DNA from 2 places in the Neobacillus sp. GCM10027624 genome. Region 2 is predicted to be linked to the other one. Evidence: riboswitches for the same ligand, from Rfam matches in the RefSeq annotation. Region 2 holds a riboswitch; the other holds the start of a gene.
What was found. A riboswitch is a leader RNA that binds a small molecule or an ion and turns the genes downstream of it on or off. The one in region 2 is predicted to bind S-adenosylmethionine.

Region 1: another riboswitch for S-adenosylmethionine. It lies ahead of ACFQZ9_RS22295 (sugar ABC transporter substrate-binding protein); the one in region 2 lies ahead of ACFQZ9_RS16115 (O-acetylhomoserine aminocarboxypropyltransferase/cysteine synthase family protein).

Annotation. Positions count from the first base shown of each region.
Region 1 covers NZ_JBHTHD010000013.1:252,826-262,502, reverse strand. Annotated here, with positions in the region: gene ACFQZ9_RS22300 (sugar ABC transporter ATP-binding protein) at 1-105, opposite strand, end outside; gene ACFQZ9_RS22295 (sugar ABC transporter substrate-binding protein) at 195-1,310, opposite strand; SAM riboswitch class I at 1,434-1,542, opposite strand; gene ACFQZ9_RS22290 (MFS transporter) at 1,778-2,953, shown strand; gene yfkAB (radical SAM/CxCxxxxC motif protein YfkAB) at 2,988-4,106, opposite strand; gene recQ (RecQ family ATP-dependent DNA helicase) at 4,274-6,403, opposite strand; gene ACFQZ9_RS22275 (hypothetical protein) at 6,600-6,773, shown strand; gene ACFQZ9_RS22270 (fatty acid--CoA ligase) at 6,821-8,407, opposite strand; gene ACFQZ9_RS22265 (thiolase family protein) at 8,426-9,583, opposite strand; gene ACFQZ9_RS22260 (acyl-CoA dehydrogenase family protein) at 9,603-9,677, opposite strand, start outside.
Region 2 covers NZ_JBHTHD010000010.1:353,052-362,728, forward strand. Annotated here, with positions in the region: gene ACFQZ9_RS16070 (YuzL family protein) at 81-215, opposite strand; gene ACFQZ9_RS16075 (3-hydroxyacyl-CoA dehydrogenase/enoyl-CoA hydratase family protein) at 430-2,805, shown strand; gene ACFQZ9_RS16080 (acetyl-CoA C-acetyltransferase) at 2,855-4,030, shown strand; gene ACFQZ9_RS16085 (acyl-CoA dehydrogenase FadE) at 4,102-5,886, shown strand; gene ACFQZ9_RS16090 (arsenate reductase family protein) at 6,147-6,503, shown strand; gene gcvH (glycine cleavage system protein GcvH) at 6,595-6,975, shown strand; gene ACFQZ9_RS16100 (toprim domain-containing protein) at 7,206-7,562, shown strand; gene ACFQZ9_RS16105 (thioredoxin family protein) at 7,571-7,879, shown strand; gene ACFQZ9_RS16110 (SCP2 sterol-binding domain-containing protein) at 7,992-8,348, shown strand; SAM riboswitch class I at 8,427-8,528, shown strand; gene ACFQZ9_RS16115 (O-acetylhomoserine aminocarboxypropyltransferase/cysteine synthase family protein) at 8,588-9,677, shown strand, end outside.

The sequences.
Region 1 (9,677 bases), on a different contig from region 2:
GGCACCATTCGCCCCAATCAAAGCATGTACTTTTCCGGTTTCCATTGAAAAATGAACATGATTTAACGCTTTTACCCCAGGGAACTCAATTGATATGTTGCTCATTTCTAATGTTGTCTTTTCCAACGTGTTATCCCCCTTTCAAGAAAACACTCTCTTCATCAACTGAAAAAGAGAGTGTAACCAGAACTGCTTTATTTCTTATAATGATCTTTTAGAGTCTTCATCCAATCCTCTTCAAATGCAGTAGATTGACCCCATCCCGGTATTATATCTGCTAGATTGACCATATTAACCGGCTGTTTAGACTTTTGCAAATCACTTTGAGATACAAGCGACGCTTCAAGGTCATATGATTTTGGAGTTTCTTCTTTTGCTAGTTTCTTTGCTAGTATTCTCATATCAACGGCACCAATCAATTTAGGATCAACGGCAGCCGTAGACTTCCAAGCACTACCTTGGCGCTGAATTTCTTGTAAATCGGAATTGGAAACATCAATTCCATAGATTTTTACTTCTTCACGGCCTGCTTCTTTCAAGGCACGTGCGGCACCGATTGCGAATGCATCCCATGTAGCAAAAATCGCATCTAATTTGCCTTTTGGATATTTATTAAGCATCGCGGCAACTGCATTTTGCGTTTGGACACTTGTATCAGCAGCGGCTACTCCAAAGCGGTCAACCTCTTTGATACCAGGATTTTTCTTAAGAACATCTTGATAAATCTTATTTCTTCTTACCATTGCCGGGAATCCGTCTACCCAAAGATATGCAATATTAGCTTTTCCGTTTGTATCTTTTACTAATTGATTAAGGGTTAATTGCGCTAGCTTTTCATCATCTTGAGAAGTTAACGTGACACCATCCACATCCGCTAGTTTTGGATTTGAGTCGAAGGTAACAACGCTTTTCCCTTTTTCAACAATCTTCTTCACATCATTGACGGTTGCATCATCATCTCCATGCGAAATAATGTAACCATCATAGTTTTGATCCAATGCTTGGTTAATCGCATCATGGAATTTTGCAGTATCTCCATTAGCCGTAAATACATCGACTTGGAAGCCAAGTGCTTCCCCTTCTTGCTTGGCACCAGCTAAAAATTGTGCTGTATGATCGTCTCCACCGATTTTACGGATGACCTTAATTTTAAAATGATTTCCCTTGGCATATGCAGCTGGTACGCCTTTTAATGAAACATTTTTGTCTCCGCTTGCTTGTTTTGTTGTACCCCCGGAAGCACAGCCTGTTAAAAGCAGTGTAGCGGCTAGTGCTGAAACGAGTGTACTTTTTAATAGATTTTCCCCCATCTTTCATGCTCCCCCTTTTTTCTATTGCTGTCCTATACCAAGTTGGAGGGTCCCTTTTTCTGAAAAATAAAAAACCTCTCTGAAAAGAGAGGTTTAAAATCACTAGTAAAAGGGATTTCTCCTCTCTTATCTCTCAAAACAACTAATTGTTTTGCAGGATTTAGCACCAATTCCGATTAGGAACGGTTGCTGGGCATCATAGGGCCAGTCCCTCTGCCACTCTTGATAAGAGAACGCAATATTATATGAATCTAGTTTTTATAATAAACTTATTTTAACTCCTATTATCAAATTGTCAATAGTGTTTTGAATATTTTTAATAGAATAACTTTAACTATTTCTAATGAAACTTTAATTGTAATAAAATTAAATTCGGCACTATAATATTTAGATAAACGAAATATTTTTAGAAAGAAGTGCTAATTATCGTGTATCAACAGGAAAGTGCAAAGCGAAACCTAAGGATCATGTGGTTTGCCAACTTTTTTGTTGGCGGCAGCATGACGATGGTGCTGCCTTTTATTTCACTATATATTGAGTCGATGGGGAACTTTTCAGAAAAATATGTTCAGCACTGGGCTGGATTAACGTTCGGTATCACCTTTGTGTCCGCTTTTATCTTCTCACCTATTTGGGGAAAAGTTGGCGACCGGTTTGGCAGAAAAAAAATTCTCATTTATTCCGGAGTAGGAATGGGAACCTCCATTTTACTAATGGGGTTTGCCCACACTGTTTTTCAATTATTTATGCTCCGCTTCTTTATGGGGTTTTTCTCTGGTTTTATTTCCATGTCTCAGGCATACATTTCTACTCAGACACCGAAAAATATTGCTGGAAGAGTATTGGGGACACTTCAGACAGGCAGTATTACCGGTTCCTTATTGGGTCCTATGCTTGGGGGTGTTTTAGCGGATTCACTCGGCTATGCAACCTCTTTTAAATGGACATCTATTTCCATTTTCATTTCAGCCTTTTTGGTTATATTCACCAAAGAGTTCCGCATTGAAGCCAACAAAAGCACGAAATCTCATTACTCAAGTAAAGAGGTTTTAATGCATATCATAAAAAACCCTGTTTTTTTAACGGTTATTTTACTTTCATCTCTTGAACAGATTGCTCATTTTAGTGTTCAGCCGATTCTTTCTTTATTTGTCAGTGACCTGCACGGAAAAACAAATGTGGCATTTTATTCTGGAATTGCTTTCTCCGCAGCTGGCCTGGGAAACTTGATGATGACGAAACGATGGGGGAAAATCTCGGACAAGTACGGCTATACGAAAATCTTAATTACCCTACTCTTGGCGGCGGGACTAATCTATTTACCAGGGGCCGCTGTCACACAGTTTTGGCAGCTGGTTATCATCCGTTTTGTTCTTGGCGTTTTAATCGGCGGCGTGGTTCCAACTCGAATTGCTTATATCCGGCAGGAAGCACCGATTGCAATGCAAGGAGAGGTGCTTGGTTATAATACAAGTTTTCGTTTTTTCGGAAATATTATCGGACCGATGCTCGGTGGTTTTATTTCCGGAACTTTTGGATATTCCGCCGTATTTATCAGTACAAGCGCCTTACTTATTATTAGTGGGTTGATTTTATTTGCTGCTGTCCACTATCAGCCAAAGCTTTTAAAGCATACAGCATAGGCCGCATGTGAAAACATACGGCCTTTTCTAATCGCTATTTTGCTATTTTCGCTTCTAAACTAGTAAAATCAATCTCTTTATAATAACTGTTCTTCACTAAAATATTCGGACCAAGACAAGAAACCGCCGGACAGTGACAATTCAATTCATTTGCGATACTTGAAGTTTGCCAAGCTTGATAGGCATCCTCAAGCCTTGTCGTTTGAATATTTCCAAGCGCCGGGGTATCGCCAAAATCCGTGACAATAATATCACCGTTGAAAATGTTTACATTTAAACGTGAACGGCCGTCAGGATCATTTCTCACGGTAACATTTTTGCTTTCGTATAGTCGTCGCAAAAGATTCATATCCTCTTGGTTATGGCTGCAAGGATAGAATGGCAGCGTCCCAAACAGCATCCACACATTTTCATCTCTAATGTCTAGTAAATGATGGATCGCCCCTCGAATTTCGTCCAGTGTTAATGTCTCAAGATTGCTGGCAAAATCACTTGGGTACATCGGGTGCACTTCATGACGCTGGCAAAGCATTTCCTCAACAATTTGCCGGTGAATTTTTTCTAAATGAGGCAATGTCCGTTTATTCAACATCGTTTCCGCCGATACCATTACTCCCGACTTTACGAGTTCACGGCTGTTTTCTATCATTCTTTCAAAGTATTTTTCTCGTTGACTGTATTCAGGCTGCTTTTCCATTCTGGCAAAGCCTCCTTCTACAAAGTCATCTATCGTTCCCCAGTTATGTGAAATATGTAATACATCCAGATATGGAATAATTAATTCATAACGGTCTAAATCCAGCGTTAAATTAGAATTAATCTGTGTCCGCACGCCACGCTCATGAGCATATTTTAAAATGGGTCCCACATAATTTTTTACCGAGGAAAGGGAAAGCATCGGCTCACCGCCAGTGATACTTAGCGATCTTAACATCGGAATTTCCTCTAACCGCTGCAGCAGTAAATCAAGGGGAAGTGCTTCTGGGTCCTTTGACTGTAGAGTATACCCTACAGCACAATGCTCACATCGCATATTACAAAGGGTTGTCGTGGTGAATTCAATATTACTTAACTGAAGTTTTCCATATTGCTCAACATCTAAATAAGCTTCCCACGGATCAAACAATGGGGTAATTTTCTTCATATTTGGCATGATAAATCTCCTTACTATCAGTCTTTCAAAACCTTTCCCATTCTAACATAAGATATTCTCTTAGCAAGAAAACCATGACCCAAAAGGCCGCAATCAATTATTTTTGCGGCCCCTCAAATCTACATTATTTTCAAATTCCCGGGAAATATCGACAAAAAGCTATATGATTATTTTTCTTTACTCATGAAATAAAGATAGCCCTTTATCATGAAATAGCTGACTTCGTCCGGCAGAAGCTCCTTAATCGGCTTTAAGCGCTCACGACCTGCTTCTTCTACCGCTTTTTCCAATAAATGAACGTATTCAGAAGGAATAATCGTTGAAAACTCAACCCCTAATCCCTGCTGAGCACATTGAATTAAATGGTTTTCGATAGTACTAATAGATAAATCTCTCTGTTTTGCAATCTCTTTTAAAGATAAGTTGTTTTGAAAAAGTTTAAGGGTTTCCAAATGGGAATCCCCTACTGCTTTTTTCGTAGGCTTTTTTGCCGGTTGTGCTTCAGTTATGAGCTCACTTTGGTAATCGGGATGCGCCTCACAAAATTCACGAATTGCCTGAATAAAATCGAGACCATACTTTTTCAGCTTCATTTCACCAACACCGCTTACTTGTAAAAACGCTTCACTGGATTTCGGCATTTTGGCGCACATATCCTTTAATGCTGCATCTGAAAAAATGACAAATGGCGGTACTTTTTCCGCCTCGGCAATTCTTTTTCTGACTTCACGTAGTTCTTCAAATAATGGATCGCTTATCGATACTTGCTTAACAGTAGCAATTTCCCTTCTGTGAACCTGCTGTTTTCCCAAAAGAACTTCTTTCCCCTTGGGCGGAACATAAAGTGTTGGAAAGGTTCCCTGTTCAATCGCGATTAATTCTTGTGAAATCAAAAACTCAATGAAATCACCGACATCCTTTGCACCTTGGTCCTTCATGATTCCATAAGTGGTGAGCGTGTTAAACCCCATATCGGTTACTTTTTTATTTTTTGAGCCTGTTAACACTTGCGCAATAAGTGTTTTTCCGAAACGTTGCCCCATCCGGATAATACAAGACAACACCATTTGTGCTTCCTTCGTAACATCCACACTCGAACGGGAATCTAAGCAATTTCCACATCTGCCGCATGCTTCAGTTTCGGTTTCCCCGAAATAATGTAAAATAAATTCCTGTAAGCAGTTTTCGGTGTGGCAGTAATCCACCATCTGCTGCAGTTTTTCTAATTCCTGCGTCATTCGGCTGCGGTCACTTGATTGGTCAATTAGGAAGCGCTGAATTTGCACATCCTGTGAGGAATGCAAAAGAATACATTCACTATCAAGACCGTCTCGTCCTGCACGCCCGGCTTCTTGATAATAGCTTTCCATGTTTTTTGGAAGCTGAAAATGGAGGACATATCTTATATTGCTCTTGTCTATTCCCATTCCAAATGCTGATGTAGCAACCATCACGGAGGCTTTATCCTTCAAAAAACGATCCTGCTCTTGGGCGCGTTCCACATCTCCCATCCCAGCATGGTACCGTGAGACCTGTATGTTTTCCCTCTTTAATTTTTCATAAAGCTGGTCGACATTCTTCCTGGTTGCGGCATAAATAATCCCGGTTTCCTTTTCATTTTTTTTAATATAATCAATAAGAAATTTAAAACGATCCTGACCCTTAATAACAGAAAAAGAGAGGTTCTCCCGTTCAAATCCTGTCATTACCGTGTTCTCTTCATCAATTTTAAGCAGTGTGCAAATATCTTCACGAACTTTTGGAGTTGCCGTTGCCGTCAAGCCAATGACAATTGGTTTATTTGGAAGTATGCTGACCATTTGTTGGATATGACGGTAGCTTGGGCGGAAATCATGTCCCCATTGTGAAATACAATGGGCTTCATCAACAGCTACTAACGGAATTTCCATTTGTTTAAGGTCCTCAATGAATTCCTGAGATTCCAGGCGTTCTGGTGCTATGTATAAAAGCTTGTATTTCCCCTGTTTAGATTCCCGTATTCGCTCATTTGCTTCGTTATAGCTTAGGGAACTGTTGATGAATGTCGCAGGAATTCCTGCCTGGATAAGAGCATCGACTTGGTCTTTCATTAAGGAAATCAGCGGTGAAATGACGATGGTTGTTCCCGGAAGCACCATTGCTGGGATTTGATAGCAAATCGATTTACCACCTCCGGTCGGCATTACACAAATCGTATTATTTCCCTCTAATACAGAGCGGATCGCCTGCTCTTGACCCTTACGGAAGGATTTGTACCCGAAATACGTTTCTAATATAGGAAGAGCTTGTTGAAACAAACTTAGTCACTCCTTTCTATTAAAAAAACTCGTATTTCCATTATACGAGTTTTTGAGCATCGAATTCTATAGTCATATAAGGAGCTTTTTTTGGACAGAACTTGATGTAGAGTGAAGTTACAATTAATGGGTATTTTTTTTAATGAGACAATCCATTACAATATAAGTAAATCAAAGACCTAAGAGGGCATCACAGATGAAACCATTTAAAGAAAAGAAAAAACACAAGAAAAAGATTCGCCATTATGTATTTGAAGAAATCCTCGAATGTATTTTTGAGGGGATATTAGGTCTGATATGGAGATTAATTGTAGGTTTTTTTCACCTTTTAGCCCGGTCGATTGCCGCTGTTTTTCATCATTTTTTTTAAATCAAAGGTTGTCAAAAAGCCAAGCCGCTTTTTGACAACCTTTTTTATTATTGTTGAGCCCTACCCAATGAAGCCCCTTGAGCAAACAGCTCCTCTAACTGTTTCCGTAGAATAAACTTTTGGATTTTCCCACTGGCATTCCGCGGCAGCGCCTCACAGAAAACATACTTTCTCGGCCGTTTATAGTTTGCTAATTTGTCGCTATTCTTGCAGTAATCATCCAACTCCTGTTCGGTGACAGCAACCTCTTTTTTCACAACGAAAGCAGTTACCGTCTCACCCCAGCGGTCATCCGGCTGCCCGACTACTGCGACATCGAGTACTCCGATATGCGCATGCAAAACGTCCTCTACCTCGCGCGGGTAAATATTTTCCCCACCGCTGATAATCATGTCGTCCACACGATCATTCACAAAAAGGTAGCCTTCTTCATCCATATAGCCAATATCCCCTGAGTGATACCAGCCCTTATACATTGCTTTTTCAGTCGCTTCCTCCCGGCCAAAATAACCAAGCATCATGCACGAACCTTCTACAATAATTTCACCAGGTTCGCCTGGAGGCAGGACATCGTCCGGGTCGGATGGACCATCCTCATTAGTACGAACAATCCGAACCTCATGATTTAAACTGGCCTGGCCAGCAGAGCCAACTTTCCGTAATTGGTCACCTTCAGACAAGAAGGTAATTGCCGGACCCATCTCAGTCATCCCGTACGCTTGCACTAACGAAATCCCGAGACGTTCATGACAGGCATGGACAAGAGATGGCGCCATTGGAGCAGCTCCATATAATCCAAGCTTCAAGCTTTCAAGATTATACTGGCTTAAATCCTCTTGAAGAAGCATATTCCACATCGTTGGGGCAGCGAAAAATTTTGTGATTTTTTCCTGACTGATTAATTCAAGAACTTTTTTGGGACTAAATTGGTGCAGAATCACATTACGGCCGCCCGAATGAACCCTTGGCAGGAAGGCGCAATGAAGTTCGGCACAATGGAACATCGGTGCCGTCACAAGACCTACATCCTCCGCTTCATACTTCTTGGCCGCAATCACCAGCATACTCTGCTCGATCATATTCCGATGACTGTGCATTACCCCTTTCGGTCTGCCGGTTGTCCCGCTTGTGTACATAATCGCATATAGATCATTTTCATCAACTTCCACCTGTACAAGTTTGGATGAAACCGCATCAAGCTGTTCATGAAAGTTTTTTGCATAGATGGGCGGATCATCATCAATATACCAGAAGGAGATGGCTGGGAAACGGTTCTCGATGTTGGCAATGACAGGCTCTAAAGCATTTTCAAAAAGAATAACCTTTGGGGAGGCATCCACTAAAATATAAGCAACTTCCTCAGAAGTTAACCGAAAATTAATCGGGTTGAAGACAGCACCGATTTTCGCGCAGGCAAAAAAGGCAGTCCCTAATTCTTCGGTATTAAATAGAAAAGTTGAGACGCGGTCGCCTTTTTTTACCCCTTCCTTTAAGAGTGCGTTCGCAAGGCGGCTCACTTGTTCGTTCCATTCTTTATAAGTGAAACGAACATTTTTTCTCACATCATAAATCGCTTCCTTATTCGGAAACTTTTTAACTGTCAAATCGAAAACTTTGCCAATCGTCGTCCCCATACAATCTCCTCCAGAATATTAGTCTAACCTTTCAATAATGGTCGCGTTTGCCATCCCATGCCCTTCACACATAGTCTGCAAACCATAACGGCCGCCTGATCGTTCAAGCTCATGTATCATCGTCACCATTAACCTTGCCCCGCTGCCGCCCAATGGATGACCCAAAGCAATCGCACCCCCATTTGGATTCAGCTTAGCCGGATCCGCACCTGTTTCTTTTAACCAGGCCATTGGTACCGGCGCAAACGCTTCGTTGACTTCAAAAATATCAATATCATCAATGGATAGACCTGATTTCTCCAATGCCTTTTGGGTGGCCGGGATAGGCCCTGTCAGCATCAAGGTTGGATCCGACCCAACGACAACACGGGTATGAACGTGGAAACGAGGTTTTAACCCCAGCTCCTCTGCCTTTTCTCGGGACATAAGTAAAAGGGCTGCTGCACCATCGCTGATTTGACTGGAATTTCCCGCATGAATAACCCCATCCTCAACAAAGGAGGTTTTTAGTCCGGCAAGTGCCTCTAAAGAAGTTCCTTTTCTTGGCCCCTGGTCATCCCTAATAACTATTTTTGTGCCATCAGGAAGTGTTACTTCAAGCGGAAAAATTTCTCTTTCAAAATAGCCCTCAGTTTGTGCCCGCAATGCCTTTTCGTGACTTTCGAGTGAAAATTGATCAAGCTCTTTTCGGGTAAAACCGTATTTTTCAGCAATCCGCTCTGCAGAGAGCCCTTGGTGAATCATCTCAAATCGTTTTCTTAAATTGGGGCTGAAAGGGTCTCCAGCTCCTTTATAGCTAGACCCCATCGGCACCCGGGACATGCTTTCTACACCACCTGCAATGACGACATCCATATCTCCCGCGAGGATGGCCTGTGCAGCAAAATGAACAGCCTGCTGGCTTGAGCCGCACTGGCGATCAATCGTGGTTCCAGGGACTTCAATCGGGAATCCGGCAATCAATGCCGCGACTCTGGCAATGTCTCCTGCTTGTTCACTTACCTGTGTGACACATCCGAGGATGACATCATCAATAATGGCAGGATCTATCCCGGCTCGATTGACTAATTCTTTTAATGTTAATGCTGCCAGGTCATCTGGACGAATATCCTTTAATACTCCATTTCTTTTTCCAACAGGTGTCCGAACACCTTCTACAATGACTACTTCCCGCATCATTTTCGACCTCTCTTTTCTATAATCCAAGGTTTTTTGCAATAATTGTTTTCATAATTTCATTTGTCCCTGCATAAATGCTGGATACTTGTAT
Region 2 (9,677 bases):
TTTGTTAAAAGAGAATTTTTATTCCCGTAAAAAAATGCATATTCTGTGAACAAAAAACAGGCTGAAGAAATCCAGCCTGCTTATCTTTTCTTGAATTGGTTGTTTTGGCTGTTCCTTTTTCCGCCGCCGTCATTTTCAACGTTAGGACCAGCATCCCCCTGAACGCTTGCTGCACTTACTCCTGCTTTGGAGGGGTTTTTTTTCATTTTGCCCATGATTATCACCTCAAAAATAGAATGCCCATTGATTAATTTTTATTGTATTAAACCTATAAAAATTAATTTTCAAAAAAATTTCAATTTTCCGCGATTATAGATTGCGCAAATTTTTAAAATCTTTTATAGTTAATAGTAACAGAACTCATTCAAGTAAATTTTTTTTACTCAAAAAATGAATGAGTATTCATTCAAAGTATTGAAGGGGGAGACAATGTTGAACCAACTAATTAAAAAAGCAGCTGTTCTAGGATCTGGAGTAATGGGCTCGGGAATTGCTGCCCATCTGGCAAACAACGGCATTCCAACACTTTTATTGGATATTGTGCCTCGGGAATTAACGGAAGAAGAAAAGGCGAAAGGGCTTACTCTTGAAGACAAACAAGTCCGAAATCGTATTAGTCATACATCCATTCAAAAGCTTTTAAAACAAAAACCGGCACCATTAACGGTGAAAAAAAATCTTGCCCTTATTGAGGCAGGAAATCTTGAAGATGATCTAAGCAAATTAAAGGATGTTGACTGGGTCATCGAAGTGGTCGTTGAAAATTTAAATGTCAAAAAGCAGGTATTTGAGCGTGTTGATCAATATCGTAAGCCAGGCAGCATCATCAGTTCAAACACATCAGGAATTTCTGTCGAAGCAATGGTTGAAGGCAGATCAGACGATTTCAAGAAGCATTTCCTGGGAACTCACTTTTTCAATCCTCCAAGATACTTAAAATTGCTTGAGGTCATTCCTACTCAATATACCGACCCCGAAGTTCTTGCTTTCATGAAAACCTTTGGTGAGGATGTATTAGGTAAAGGAGTCGTCATTGCAAAGGATACACCAAACTTTATTGCTAACCGTATTGGTACGTATGGTCTTTTGATTACACTTCAGGAAATGCTAAAAGGCGGTTACAGTGTCGGTGAAGTGGATTCCGTTACAGGTCCGTTGGTTGGCCGTCCAAAAAGTGCAACCTTCCGGACTCTCGATGTGGTTGGTCTCGATACCTTTGTCCATGTCGCCAACAATGTATATGAACAAGTGGAAGGAAAAGAAAGGGAAGTTTTTGAAGTTCCCGCCTTCATGAATACGATGCTTGAAAAAGGCTGGCTAGGCAGTAAATCCGGCCAAGGGTTCTTTTTGAAAAAAGGCAAAGAAATCCTTGAACTTGATCCTAGTACATTAGAATACGGTCCACGTAAAAAATTATCCACGCCTGCGGTCGAACTGAGCAAACAGGAAAAGGGCAGTGCCAATAAATTGAAAGCGCTTGTATATGCCAAGGACCGTGCCGGTGAGCTTTTATGGAATATATTCAGTCCCGTTCTCGTTTATTCCGCTCAATTACTAGGCGAAATCGCCGATGATATTGTTGCGATTGACCGTGCAATGAAATGGGGCTTCGGCTGGGAAATGGGCCCATTTGAAACATGGGATGCCATTGGTGTAGAAAAATCCGTTCAAAAGATGAAAGAAAACGGACTTGAAGTCCCTGCTTGGGTTACAGAAATGCTTGAAAAAGGATTTACGACTTTCTACAAAGAAGAATCCTTCTACCATAACGGAGAATATAAACTGGTTGAATTTAATCCAAAGGTAATGGATTTGAATAAAATTAAAAAACAAAAAGGGGTCATTAAGAAAAACAGCGGCGCCAGCTTAATCGATATCGGAGACGGTGTAGCGCTTCTCGAATTCCAATCTCCTAATAATGCCATCGGTCTTGATATCATCCAAATGGTAAACTTCGCCATTGATGAGGTAGAGAAAAACTACAAGGGTCTGGTGATTGGGAATCAAGGGAAAAACTTCTGTGTCGGAGCCAACCTTGCAATGATTCTGATGGAAGCACAGGATGATAATATTTATGAATTGGATATGGTTGTTCGTCATTTTCATCAGGCGATGATGAAAATTAAATACAGCTCAAAACCGGTTGTAGCGGCACCATTTGCGATGACACTTGGCGGAGGAGCGGAGATTTGTTTACCGGCTGCCCATATCCAAGCATCTGCCGAGACTTATATGGGACTTGTTGAAGTCGGTGTCGGTTTAATCCCTGGCGGCGGCGGAAATAAGGAGCTTTACATTAAGCATTTAGAAAATCTTCCAAATGGTGTGCCATTTGATTTGCAAAACGTCGCTAATAAAGTGTTCGAAACGATCGCAATGGCTAAGGTGTCAACCTCTGGGGAGGAAGCGCGGGAAAATAATTTCTTAGATTTTGCTGATGGAATTAGTGTAAACAGCGATCACCAGCTATACGATGCAAAGCAGGCGGTTCTAGCGCTCCATGAAAAAGGCTATAAACCAAAGGTTCGCAGAAAAGTACCTGTTGTTGGTGAAACCGGTTATGCGACCCTGTTACTTGGTGCAGAGGGAATGTTCCTATCAGGCTACATCTCCGAGCATGACTTAAAAATCGCCAAAAAACTTGCATATGTCATCGCTGGCGGAAAGGTTCCATTTGGTACTGAAGTAGATGAACAGTATCTATTGGATTTGGAAAGAGAAGCATTCCTTAGTCTTGTTGCAGAGCCAAAATCACAGCAGCGTATGCAGCATATGCTTGTGAAAGGAAAACCATTAAGAAACTAAAATAATAGATTGGTATTCTTTGAAAAATGAAAGAAAGCGAGGGAACGTAATGAGAGAAGCGGTCATTGTAGCCGGAGCTCGGACCCCGGTAGGTAAAGCGAAGAAAGGAACGCTTGCCAATGTTCGTCCTGATGACTTGGGAGCATTGGTAGTAAAAGAAACATTAAAACGTGCCGGAAATTATGAAGGAAATATCGACGACTTAATTATAGGCTGTGCAATGCCTGAAGCGGAGCAGGGAAATAACGTCGCACGTAATATAGGTGCCTTGGCAGGACTCCCTTATACGGTTCCAGCGATTACCATTAATCGTTTTTGTTCCTCGGGCCTTCAAGCGATTGCCTATGCAGCTCAAGGAATTATGCTTGGCCACACTGATACCGCCATTGCTGGTGGGGCAGAGTCAATGAGCCTGATTCCGATGATGGGTCATGTTGTTCGTCCGAATATAAAATTGGCGGAAACAGCGCCGCAATATTATATGAGCATGGGCCATACAGCAGAACAAGTGGCAAAAAAATATGGAATTACCCGTGAAGACCAGGATGCCTTTGCGGTACGAAGCCATCAACGTGCTGCAAAAGCGCTTCAAGAAGGTAAATTTGTCGATGAAATTGTTCCGGTAGATGTCACAATCCGCACAGTTGGCAAAGACAATAAGCTGGTTGAAAAAAACATTCAATTCTCACGGGATGAGGGAGTACGCCCTGGTACGAATCTGGAAACTCTCGCGAAACTTCGCCCGGCCTTCTCGGTAACAGGGTCTGTTACGGCCGGTAATGCTTCACAAACCAGTGATGGAGCGGCCGCAGTAATGGTCATGGATCGTGAAAAAGCGGAATCGCTTGGACTAAAACCATTGGCCAAATTCAGATCATTTGCTGTTGGCGGCGTTCCGCCGGAAATTATGGGTGTAGGCCCGGTTGTTGCCGTTCCAAAAGCTGTAAAGCTGGCAGGCCTTGAACTTTCTGATATCAATCTCTTTGAATTGAATGAGGCCTTTGCTTCCCAATCGCTTCAAGTTATTCGTGAGCTTGGCCTTGATGAAGAAAAAGTGAACGTAAATGGCGGCGCAATTGCACTTGGCCACCCGCTAGGCTGTACAGGTGCCAAGCTTACATTGTCACTCATTCATGAATTAAAACGCAGAAATGAACAATTTGGTGTCGTTACGATGTGTATTGGCGGCGGAATGGGCGCTGCTGGCGTATTCGAATTACTATAAAAAATTTAGGGGCTCCCCTTAGCCCCTTTTAAACCTAACTCACTGATATTTTTGATAGGAGGAATTTTTAAATGGCAAACCAAACTGAAAAAATCATTAAAGGCGGAAGCTTTTTAATTGAAGATGTTTCCTATGACCGTGTGTTTACACCTGAGGATTTTTCGGATGAACAAAAAATGATTGCGAAAACAACCGAAGACTTTGTTGAAAATGAAGTGCTTCCACAGGTTGAGTATTTAGAAAAACATGAATTCGACCGTACAGTAAAACTCTTAAAAGAAGCAGGTGAGCTTGGACTACTTGGTGCAGATGTACCGGAAGAATATGATGGATTAGGCTTAGATAAAGTTAGCTCATCACTTATTACTGAAAAAATGTCAAAGGCCGGCGGGTTCTCACTTTCACATGGTGCTCATGTCGGAATTGGATCCCTTCCAATCGTCCTGTTCGGAAACGAAGAGCAAAAGAAAAAATATTTACCTGCACTTGCTTCAGGTGAAAAGCTTGCTGCTTATGCCCTAACAGAGCCAGGTTCAGGATCGGATGCACTTGGTGCAAAAACAACAGCAAGATTAAATGCGGAAGGAACTCACTATATTTTAAATGGTGAGAAGCAGTGGATTACCAATGCCGGTTTTGCAGATGTGTTCTGTGTTTATGCAAAAGTGGATGGTGAGCATTTTACTGCATTCATCGTTGAAAGAGATTTCCCAGGCGTTTCAACGGGTGCTGAAGAAAAGAAAATGGGAATTAAGAGTTCCTCTACTCGGACGCTGATTCTTCAAGATGTACCAGTTCCAAAAGAAAACCTTTTAGGCGAATTTGGCAGAGGTCATGTTATTGCCTTTAATATTTTAAATATCGGTCGTTATAAGCTCGCAGTCGGTGCTGTTGGCGGTTCTAAAAATGCTTTTGAAATGACCGTAAAATATGCTAATGGGCGCCAGCAATTCAAAACACCAATCTCTCAATTCAATCTAACAAAAGAAAAATTCGGTACCTTGGCATCAAAAATTTATGCTGCTGAGAGCTCTGTATATCGAACAATTGGATTATACGAAGATAATCAAGGAAAACTTTCAACCGAAGAAGCAAAAGACATTAAATTAGTGGCTAATTCCATTGCCGAATATGCAATCGAATGCTCTCTAAATAAATTCTTTGCAAGTGAAGTTTTAGATCAGGTTGTTGACGAAGGTGTACAAATTCATGGCGGCTACGGCTTCATGCAGGAGTATCCAATTGAAAGAGCCTACCGTGACTCCCGTATTAACCGAATCTTTGAAGGAACAAATGAAATTAACCGTCTTCTTGTACCAGGAACATTTGTGAAAAAAGCAATGAAAGGCGAACTGCCATTATTCCAAAAAGCATTACAGCTTCAGGAAGAATTAATGATGTTAATGCCGGAAGAACCAGGCGACGCGCCACTTGCACAAGAAAAATATTTAGTAAAAAATGCAAAGAAAATTGGTTTATTGGCTGCTGGTTTAGCGGCACAAAAATACGGTAAAGCACTTGAAAAAGAACAGGAAGTTCTTTCGAATATTGCGGACCTCGTATCCAATGCCTATGCGATGGAATCCGTTGTATTACGTACGGAAAAAGCAATTGCTAAATCAGGTATTGAAAAGAATCAACAAAAGCTTCTTTATACGCAAATTTTCTGTCAAGAAGCCTTTAATGAGATCGAGCAGATTGCAAAAGAAACATTAGTTGCGGTTGAACAAGGCGATACGCTTCGCATAATGTTGTCTTCGCTTCGTAAATTCACCCGCCATACCCCAATTAATGTTATTGCGAAAAAACGAGAAGCTGCAGATGTAATCATTGAAGCAGAACGTTATATCGTTTAATTCATATGAAACTCCCTTCTTTTAGAGGGGAGTTTTCTCTTTTTTTATAAAAATTTAGATGGCAGGAAGGATTTTTGCGAAGAAAGTCGAATTTTTTCTAATGGACTTGATGATAGAATCCATTCTAATTCCTACTTAGCAGGATCGATTTAAATTGTCTTATTATTGTGCTATTTTTATATTAGGAATTTTGACTCCGTTATGGTAAGATTCAATTGTCACTCTGAAGTTTAATTTTGGAAAAGAGGGCGGTGAAACAGATGTCTCTGACTTTTTATTGGTATCCTAAATGCGGGACCTGTCGAAAGGCAAAGAAATGGCTGGATGATCATCATCTTTCCTACAAGGAAATACATATTGTTGAAAATCCCCCTTCTAAAGAGGAATTAATGGGATTTTATCAAAAAAGCGGTTTAGAGCTGAAAAAATTCTTTAATACAAGCGGTTTAAAATACCGCGAATTAGGTATTAAAGATAAAATGAAGTCTGCATCCGATGAAGAATTAATTGATTTACTTGCATCAGATGGGATGTTAATCAAAAGGCCAATTTTAACAGACGGAGAAAAAGTTACCGTTGGCTTTAAAGAAGAAGAGTATGAGCAAAAATGGCTGTAAGCGTTTAACCATCTACTTTTCTTGTCTTCATTATGGAAATCGATTTTTTTATCGATAATAGATTTTAGAAATATTAATGGAGGGATTTCGAATGAGTACACCAAAAGAGTTACGTTATTCTGAAGAACATGAATGGGTAAAAGTTGAGGGAGAAAAAGTGCGAATTGGAATTACTGACTTTGCACAGCACGAACTAGGAGATATTGTATTCGTTGAGCTTCCTGAAGTTGGCGATGAAGTTTCTGCTGACGAACCATTTGGCAGCGTTGAGTCCGTTAAAACTGTTTCTGAGCTTTATGCTCCTGTCAGCGGCAAAATCGTTGAAATTAACGAAGATTTGAGTGACAATCCTGAATTTGTAAACGAATCTCCATATGAAAAAGCATGGATGATTGTAGTAGAAGTTTCCGACAGCAGCGAATTGGACAAGCTGATGACTGCTGAACAATACGAAGAAATGATTAACGAATAATCATGTAATCCCAGCACCTTGATATCAGGGTGCTTTTTCACTTTATTACCATTCTTCAAAAAGTATATTAGGAAACAAATAATACAATATAACAGGAAATACCTTCATTTAAAAAGTTATCTTTATTTCTAATTTTTTAGGTAAATATGGACATAAAAGCAAGGCTCACGTTATATGTATATCTAGAATATGTTAACATAAACACAAGACTTCATAATACAGGTGATGATATGAATGACTCATATGTTGACAAGGTTCTTATTGTGGAAGGGACATCTGATAAGAGAAAGGTCAAAAGAATTGTAAAGGAACCTGTTGAGATCATATGTACCAATGGGACCATTAGCATTACAAAATTAGATGAATTAATTGATTTTCTTGAGGACAAGGATGTCTATATTCTAGTGGATGCAGATGCGGCTGGAGAAAAACTGCGAAAACAATTTAAAAGGGAATTTCCCCAAGCTGAGCATATCTATATTGATCGGTCTTACCGCGAAGTTGCAACAGCCCCTGAACACCATCTTGCGACCGTCTTATTAGGGGCAAATATTGATGTGCATACACAATTTTTGGAGAATTGCTGAGTGAATCGATGAAAGAATGGAATCGAGATGAATTTACATCATTTATAGAAAATAAATCGACAGGGCTCGTGTACTTTTATACGCCCCTATGTGGGACCTGTCAGGTAGCATCAAGGATGCTGCAAGTCATTGAACAAATGGTGGATTGCAGAATGGGGAAAATGAACTTAAACTTTTACCCCGATTTTGGGAAAAGCTATGGTATCGAGAGCGTTCCGTGTCTAATGTTTATTCATGATGGCCAAGTGGTTGAACTGCTCTACGCTTTCCGCTCTGTGCCTTATCTAATCGAAAAAATCAATGAAAATCTAACATAAAACAGATGCTGCTACCTGAGCAGCATCTGTTTTAATTTGTCGACAGGTTTTGAAAGGATTCTGGTTCTTTTTGCTGAAATAGTTAGTAAGCAAATAGAACGGAGTGATAAAGATGATGGAAATGATTCAAACCTTTCTGATCAAGGTTAAAGAGCGTGATCACATACGGTCTCTATTAAATAATGCGGATTGTCTGATGGTCCGTTTTATTTGCGGGCGGCAAAGCATTGAAATTTTTTTAAAAAATGGAGAATGTACATTGTTGCATGATCCAAGTGAGAATTTTACAGAATGTGAAATTTACGGTGAGATAGAAACAGTTCAACAGCTTCTTTCAGGTGAAAGGAAATTGAGATCTCTTATGCAGAAGGGGAGGCTCCAAGTAAAAGCTTCTTTCCGAACCTTGCTGCTTTTGGAGGCGCTTTTTTATTTAACTAAAATTGACACAAATTCTTACAGAATAATCTAAATAAACCTATTGACTCTATCGGAATAAAGGTGTATTATCTGTTTAAATATTCAATCAATAATAACAATTCAATAAATATTCTTATCCAGAGCGGTGGAGGGACTGGCCCTATGATGCCCGGCAACCGGTTTTTACACGGTGCCAATTCCAGCGGAGCAATATGCTCTGAAAAGATAAGAAGAGAGAGCCCCCTCTTCTTATGAAGCGGGGGTTTATTTTTAAACAGGGAGTGGATTTGTGTGGGAGTCGATCAAAAGAAATTACGTTTTGAAACTTTAAGTGTTCATGGAGGCTTATCTCCAGATCCCGTAACGGGTGCTCGTGCCGTTCCAATTTATCAAAACAATGCCTATCAATTTAAAAGCACTGAACACGCCGCTAACCTTTTTGCGTTAGCAGAACCAGGTTACATATATACACGGATTCATAACCCCACCACAACTGTCTTTGAGGAAAGGGTTGCCTTATTAGAAGGCGGTGTTGGGGCTCTTGCAGTTGCAAGTGGGATGGCCGCCATTACCTTGGCAATTTTAAACCTTGCTCAAGCTGGTGATGAAATTGTCGCAGCATCAACATTATACGGCGGCACTTACAATCTTTTTGCAGTGACATTACCAAAGTACGGAATTAATGTGAAATTTGTTGACCCTGAAAATCCTGAAAACTTCCGTACTGCCATCACGGAAAAAACAAAAGCGGTTTTCGCCGAAACAATTGGCAATCCAAGCTTAACCATATTAGATATTGAAAAAGTGGCCGATATTGCCCATGCGGCAGGTGTTCCGCTGATTATCGACAATACCTTTGCAACACCATTTCTCTGCCGTCCGATTGAACATGGTGCAGACATTGTCATTCACTCTGCTACAAAATGGTTGTTAGGAAATGGTACAACAACAGGCGGGATTATTGTAGACGGTGGTAAGTTTGATTGGAATTCGCCAAAATTCCCGGGCTTTACAACACCAGATGCGAGCTATCATGATCTTGTTTATGCGGAGGCACTTGGTGCGGTTGCCTATATTATCAAGGCACGCGTTCAATTGCTGCGTGATCTTGGACCGGCATTAAGTCCTCAAAATGCTTTCCAATTTGTCCTAGGGCTCGAAACTCTTCATGTTCGTATGAAAGAACATGTTGCCAATACGAAGCAGATTGTGGATTATTTAGTAAACCATCCTGCTGTTGAATGGGTATCCTATCCAGGACACCCATCACATCCTGACCATGAGCTTGCTGAGAAATATTTACCAAAAGGTGCCGGCTCAATGGTTGTATTCGGTATCAAGGGCGGTAAGGAAGCAGGAGCTAAGTTAATTGATTCCATTA